Regions from separate parts of the Kitasatospora sp. CM 4170 genome, predicted to be linked through region 1. Evidence: predicted binding sites of a transcription regulator. Region 1 holds the regulator's gene; each other region holds the start of a gene.

Region 1 (2,265 bases):
GCACGGGGTCGGCACGACGGTGCCGAAGCCCTGGCACTGCGGGCAGGGGCGGGAGGTCATGACCTGGCCCAGGAAGGACCGGGTGACCTGGGAGACCTCGCCCTTGCCGCGGCACATGTCACAAGTCTGCGCGGAGGTGCCGGGCGCGGCGCCCTCACCGCTGCAGGTGGTGCAGGTGACGGCGGTGTCGACCTGGAGCTCCTTGGTGGTGCCGAACGCGGCCTCCTCCAGGGTGATCTCCAGCCGGATCATGGCGTCCTGGCCGCGCCGGGTCCGCGAGCGCGGTCCGCGCTGGCCGGAGGCGGCGCCGAAGAAGGCGTCCATGATGTCGGAGAAGCCGAAGCCCGCCGCGCCGGCGCCGAAGCCGCCCGCGCCCGCGCCGCCGTTCGGGGACAGCGGGTCCCCGCCGAGGTCGTAGACCTGACGCTTCTGCGGGTCGGAGAGCACCTCGTAGGCGGCGTTGATCTCCTTGAACCGCTCCTGCGTCTTCGGGTCCGGGTTGACGTCCGGGTGCAGTTCGCGTGCCAGGCGCCGGAACGCCTTCTTGATCTCGTCCTGCCCCGCATCCCGTCGGACGCCGAGTACCGCGTAGTAGTCCGTGGCCACCAAATGCTCCGCTTGTTCCGCCTGTAGAAGTGCCTGCGACTGGGACCACCGTCAGAATTCTGACGGCGGCCGTTCCCTACGACTCGGCCAGGATCTGGCCGACGTACCGTGCCACCGCTCGCACCGCCCCCATTGTGCCCGGATAGTCCATCCGGGTCGGACCGATCACACCCAGTTTGGCCACGCTCTCATCGCCCGAACCGTAACCGACCGAGACGACCGAGGTGGAATTGAGCCCCTCGTAGGCGTTTTCCCGGCCGATCCGCACCGTCATCCCGGCGTCCGCGGTCTCACCCAGGAGGCGGAGCAGGACGACCTGCTCCTCCAGTGCTTCGAGCACCGGCTGGATGGTGAGCGGGAAGTCGTGGCCGAAACGGGTCAGGTTGGCCGTGCCGGCCAGCATGATCCGCTCCTCGTTCTGCTCGGCGAGCGCCTCGAACAGCGTCGCCAGGACGGTGGTGACGGTCGGCCGGTCGGCCGCCTCGAAGAGCGCCGGCACGTCCTCCAGCAGCCCCGGGACCTCCGGCAGCCGCCGGCCGACGGCCCGCGTGTTGACCTTGGCGCGCAGGTCCGCGAGGACCACCTCGCCGACGGCGCCCGGGCAGTCGACCATCCGCTGCTCGACCCGGCCGGTGTTGGTGATCAGCACGAGCATCACCTTGCCCGGCGCCAGGGCCACCAGCTCGATGTGCCGCACCGTGGAACGGGACAGCGAGGGGTACTGGACCACCGCGACCTGTCGGGTCAGCTGGGCGAGCAGCCGGACCGTGCGGGCGACCACGTCGTCGAGGTCGACCGCGCCGTCCAGGAAGTGCCGGATCGCCCGCCGCTCGGGCGCGCTCATCGGCTTGACCTCGGCCAGCCTGTCGACGAAGAGGCGGTACCCCTTGTCGGTGGGGATCCGCCCCGCGCTGGTGTGCGGCTGGTGGATGTAGCCGTCCTCCTCCAGCGCCGACATGTCGTTGCGGACCGTCGCCGGTGACACGCCGAGGTTGTGCCGCTCGACCAGGGCCTTGGAGCCGACCGGCTCCTCGGTGCCCACGTAGTCCTGGACGATGGCGCGAAGCACCGCGAGCTTGCGGTCGTCCAGCTGGCGGACCTCACCGGCCATGGGGCACGCACCTCCGTCTTCGCACGTTGTCCGTTGTGACATGTGTTCCGTACCTGCATGTTCCGGGCCGAACCGGGCGACCCCGGTCTTGGCACTCTGAACACACGAGTGCCAGAACCGTACCTGCCAGTGTAAGGCCCGGGTCCCACGGCAGGAACGGCCCGGCCGGGGTGATCCTGCCCGCAGTCCGCGGCGACGGGTCGCGCGCCGGATGATGCCCCGCGCCGGTCCGGGTGGGAGCATCGACAGCAGACGGCGAACGGAGGACAGCGATGTCGACCTCGGGCCAACCCACCCGCTTCGCACCGGACCGCGGCCTCACCGGCCGGATGGTCGCCACGATGTTCTTCATCGGCCTGCTCTACGTCGGCTTCACCGGCCTGCTGATCGCCCTGCTGCGCGGCGCCTGGCCGCTGATCGTGCTGATCTCCGGCGGTCTGTTCGTCGCCCAGTTCTGGTTCAGCGACAAGATCACCGAGCGGGCGATGGGCGCCCACCGGGTGACCCCCGAGCAGTACCCCCAGCTGCACGGCGCCGTCGACCGGCTC
Region 2 (2,265 bases), 2.1 Mb from region 1:
CTCCCGTACGCGATGCTCAGCCTGGGCATCGTCCTGCTGGTCCTGGACACCCACGGCTCCTACGGCACGGCGGGCAGCGTCGCGGCGGTCTCGGCCGTCGCCCAGGCCTTCGTCGGCCCGCAGACCGGCCGGCTCGCCGACCGCTACGGCCAGGCGGCCGTCCTGGTCCCGAGCGTGGTGGTGCACGCGGTCTCGGTCGGCGCCCTGATCGCGCTGGCGCTGGGGCACGCCCCGGTCTGGAGCCTGTTCCTCGCCGCCGCCCCGGCCGGCGCCAGCGTGCCGCAGGTCGGCGCGATGGTCCGCGCCCGCTGGGTGGCCAAGCTCTCCGCTGAGGGCGCCTCGCCGGCCAAGCTGAACACGGCGTTCGCCTTCGAGTCGGTCACCGACGAGTTCACCTTCGTGATCGGACCGGTGCTGGCCGGCGCCATCGCCACCTCGGTCACCCCCTCCGCCGGCCTGATCGCCGAGGCCGCGCTGACCGTCGTCGGCGGCCTCGCCTTCGCCGCCCAGCGCGCCACCGCACCGGCCCGGCACCCGCACCAGCCGGGCGCCCGCCGGGTCTCCGCGCTCTCCTCGCCCGGTGTCCGGCTGCTGGCCGGCGCCTTCCTGGGCGTGGGCACCGTCTTCGGCGCGATGCAGGTCTCGGTGACCGCCTTCACCGAGTCGGTCGGCCAGCCCGGGGCCAACGGGACCGTCTACGGGATCTTCGCCGGCGGCTCGATGCTGGCCGGCGTGCTGTACGGCATGGTCGCCTGGCGGCGGGCCGCCCGGCACCGGATGCTCGCCAGCTACGCACTGCTGGTGCTCGGGTGCTCGACGCTCTGGGCGATGCCCAACCTGGTCGCGCTCTCGGTCGCCGGGCTGGTCTGCGGTCTGGCCATCGCGCCGACCCTGATCACCGGCTACACGCTGGTCGAGACGCTGGTCGCGGAGGGCGCCAAGACCGAGGCCTTCACCTGGCTGACCGGCGCCATCGGCCTGGGCCTGGCGATCGGCTCCACGGTGGCCGGCCGGCTGATCGACGGCCACGGCCCGTCGGCCGGGTTCCTGGTGCCGCTGGCCGGCGCCGGTCTGGGCCTGGTCGCGCTGGTCGCGCTGCGGCACCTGCTGATCGCGCCGGGCTCGGCGAGCCCGGTGGTCGCGAGCAGCGGCGAGCGGGGCGGCAGCCGGCAGCTGGTGGGTGCGGCCAAGGGCTGAGACGGGGGCGGACCCGGGGCGCGAGCGGCGCCACGCGGCGGCCGGCGGCCCTTGGCGCCGTTCCGGCCGCCGACTCATCTCACATCGGAGTCGCTGGACTGATCCAGCGGAATGCCGCATCATTGACCATCGTTAGCACTCATCAGGCGAGAGTGCCAGGAGGAAGACAAGTGCCCACGTACCAGTACCAGTGCACCGAGTGCGGCAACGGCCTGGAGGCGGTGCAGAAGTTCACCGACGAGGCGCTGACCACGTGCCCCGACTGCCAGGGGAAGCTCCGCAAGGTCTTCTCGGCCGTGGGCGTGGTCTTCAAGGGCTCCGGCTTCTACCGGACCGACAGCCGCTCCTCCTCCAGCTCCACGGTGGGCGGGGGCTCCTCGTCCTCGTCGAGCTCGTCGAGCTCGTCGTCGACCTCCTCGGCCTCGTCCTCGGGCGGTTCGACCCCCGCGGCGAGCCCCGCTCCGGCGACCGCCAAGTAGGCAGCAGCCGAGTAGGGCCGGCAGCGAGCGAGACCGGCCCACACGTTTTCCCGCAAGGCCCGCCGGGCCCGCGCAGACGCGCGACCGGCGGGCCTTGCGGCGTTCCGCGGACCTTGCGGCGCTGCACGGGGCCTTGCAGCGCTGCACGGGGCCTTGCGGCGCTGCACGAGCCCTGCGGCGCTGCGGCCGGGCCCGACGGTGCTACGCCGGCCGACGGCGTCAATCGGGCCGGCCGGCAGCCACCCCCACGGGTGAACGGGGTTGTCCACAGGCCCGGGTTTTCCACAGGTCTGGGGACAAGGCTTCCCGACCGCCGACGGGCGGCCCAGAGTGTGCGCGAGAGGCCGGCCCGGCGAACCCGGGCCGGCGCCCTGCGACCCACCCGGGCGGTGCCCCATGACGACCACGGCCGCGAGCGTCCCCCGCCGGTCCCCGCTGCCGCTCCCGGCGCCGACCGTCCCACCCCGCCGGGAGGTGCCGCCGTTCCCGCCGATCCGGCGCGGAGGCGGCCGGCTCCACCGGCTCCGGCGGGTCCTGTGGCAGCGGCCCGCGGCGCCGGCGCTCGTCCTGCTCGCGGTGGCCGCGGCGC
Region 3 (2,265 bases), 1.9 Mb from region 1:
GAACGGGGCTCCCCTCCCCCTCGCACCGGTGGTCGAATCCGTCCGCGCCCGCACCGCCGTTTCCCGTCCGGCCGCCGAGGCCGTAGACCGCTCCGCGGCCGTGAAACATGTCAGGCCGATGTCAGAATTCTTCAGGGGATTTGGGTAATTCGTCCGCTATGTCCGGCGTGAATTGCGACGTTCCTTCCGATTCCGTCGGATCTGCCCCTTGGCGGGCCCGGTGAATTCACGGCGATTGGGCCTGTTGCAGAGGGCGTCGATCCGGATACATTCAGCCGCGGTCGACGCAATCGCCCGTGCACCGGACGCCGTTCGGTGGTCTCGGCGGGGATTGCGGCGTGCACGGCTGTGCCCAGGGGGGGTTCCCCGGGCCGGCCTCAACCAGACCCGCACCCGCAGACCCGCGGGCGCGTGAAGGGCCAGCACAGCACTAGGGGAGTTCGGAATGGCTCAGGGCACCGTCAAGTGGTTCAACGCGGAGAAGGGTTACGGCTTCATCGCGGTCGACGGTGGTGCGGACGTCTTCGTCCACTACAGCGCGATCCAGATGGACGGCTACCGCACCCTTGAGGAGGGCCAGCGGGTCGAGTTCGAGATCTCTCAGGGGCAGAAGGGCCCGCAGGCGGACATGGTCCGCGCGGCGGTCTGACCTTTCCGACACCCAGGAGTTCGGCTCGGCCCATCGGCTGGTGCACCTCTTGCTTCGCGGCGGGCCCGCACGACACGTGTCGTGCGGGCCCGCCGCCGTGTGCGGGGGCGCGGGTGCGGGCCGGCCGCGGGGCGCGGTCCGGGCCCGTCGGCGGGCCCGGTGCGAGCGCGGCGCGGGGGTGCGGCGCGGCTCGCGGGTTGGCGATTGGGCTTGCACTCGCCTACCCGGAGTGCTAATCATTGGCGTTAGCACTCACAGCGTGAGAGTGACAGCGGACCGGGTCGGTGAGGCCCCCGGGAGCGGTAGGGGAAAGGACCCCCGCACACCAGGGCCGTCCGTCGCGGGCACCCCTTGGTCCGAGCAGTCGACCGTGTCCCGGAGGACCACTTCTGATGGCCAAGATCATCGCCTTTGATGAGGAAGCTCGCCGCGGCCTTGAGCGTGGCATGAACCAGCTCGCCGACGCAGTGAAGGTCACGCTCGGCCCCAAGGGCCGCAACGTCGTGCTGGAGAAGAAGTGGGGCGCCCCCACGATCACCAACGACGGTGTCTCCATCGCCAAGGAGATCGAGCTCGAGGACCCCTACGAGAAGATCGGCGCGGAGCTCGTCAAGGAGGTCGCCAAGAAGACCGACGACGTCGCGGGTGACGGCACCACCACCGCCACCGTGCTGGCCCAGGCGCTCGTCCGCGAGGGTCTGCGCAACGTCGCCGCCGGCGCCAACCCGATGGCCCTGAAGCGCGGTATCGAGAAGGCCGTCGCGGCCGTCTCCGACCAGCTGCTGGCCCAGGCCAAGGACGTGGAGACCAAGGAGCAGATCGCCTCCACCGCCTCCATCTCGGCCGCCGACACCCAGATCGGCGAGCTCATCGCCGAGGCCATGGACAAGGTCGGCAAGGAAGGCGTCATCACCGTCGAGGAGAGCAACACCTTCGGTCTGGAGCTGGAGCTCACCGAGGGCATGCGCTTCGACAAGGGCTACATCTCGGCCTACTTCGCCACCGACCTGGAGCGGATGGAGGCGACCTTCGAGGACCCCTACATCCTCATCGCCAACTCCAAGATCGGCTCGGTCAAGGACCTGCTCCCGCTGCTGGAGAAGGTCATGCAGAGCGGCAAGCCGCTCGTCATCATCGCCGAGGACGTCGAGGGCGAGGCCCTGTCGACCCTGGTCGTGAACAAGATCCGCGGCACCTTCAAGTCCGTCGCCGTCAAGGCCCCGGGCTTCGGCGACCGCCGCAAGGCCATGCTCGGCGACATCGCCATCCTCACCGGTGGCACCGTGATCTCCGAGGAGGTCGGCCTCAAGCTGGAGAACGCCGGCATCGACCTGCTGGGCACCGCCCGCAAGGTGGTCATCACCAAGGACGAGACCACCATCGTCGACGGTGGCGGCGACAGCGAGCAGGTCGCGGGCCGCGTGAACCAGATCCGCGCCGAGATCGAGAACAGCGACTCGGACTACGACCGCGAGAAGCTCCAGGAGCGCCTCGCCAAGCTGGCCGGCGGCGTGGCCGTCATCAAGGCCGGCGCGGCCACCGAGGTGGAGCTCAAGGAGCGCAAGCACCGCATCGAGGACGCCGTCCGCAACGCCAAGGCCGCCGTCGAGGAGGGC

The links. Region 1 encodes HrcA, which represses chaperone genes, less so after heat shock. Its sites were predicted from a motif close to TTNGCACTCNGNNNNNCNGAGTGCNAA; they were not measured.
Region 2: RMN57_RS23025 (FmdB family zinc ribbon protein) is a predicted target of HrcA. The motif match lies at 1,330-1,356, and genes of this name have one in related genera.
Region 3: groL (chaperonin GroEL) is a predicted target of HrcA. The motif match lies at 859-885, and genes of this name have one in related genera.

What each region holds. Positions count from the first base shown of each region.
Region 1 covers NZ_CP134877.1:3,317,418-3,319,682, forward strand. Annotated here, with positions in the region: gene dnaJ (molecular chaperone DnaJ) at 1-606, opposite strand, end outside; gene hrcA (heat-inducible transcriptional repressor HrcA) at 683-1,717, opposite strand; gene htpX (zinc metalloprotease HtpX) at 1,990-2,265, shown strand, end outside.
Region 2 covers NZ_CP134877.1:5,372,174-5,374,438, reverse strand. Annotated here, with positions in the region: gene RMN57_RS23030 (MFS transporter) at 1-1,197, shown strand, start outside; gene RMN57_RS23025 (FmdB family zinc ribbon protein) at 1,368-1,676, shown strand.
Region 3 covers NZ_CP134877.1:5,180,399-5,182,663, forward strand. Annotated here, with positions in the region: gene RMN57_RS22170 (cold-shock protein) at 446-649, shown strand; gene groL (chaperonin GroEL) at 1,042-2,265, shown strand, end outside.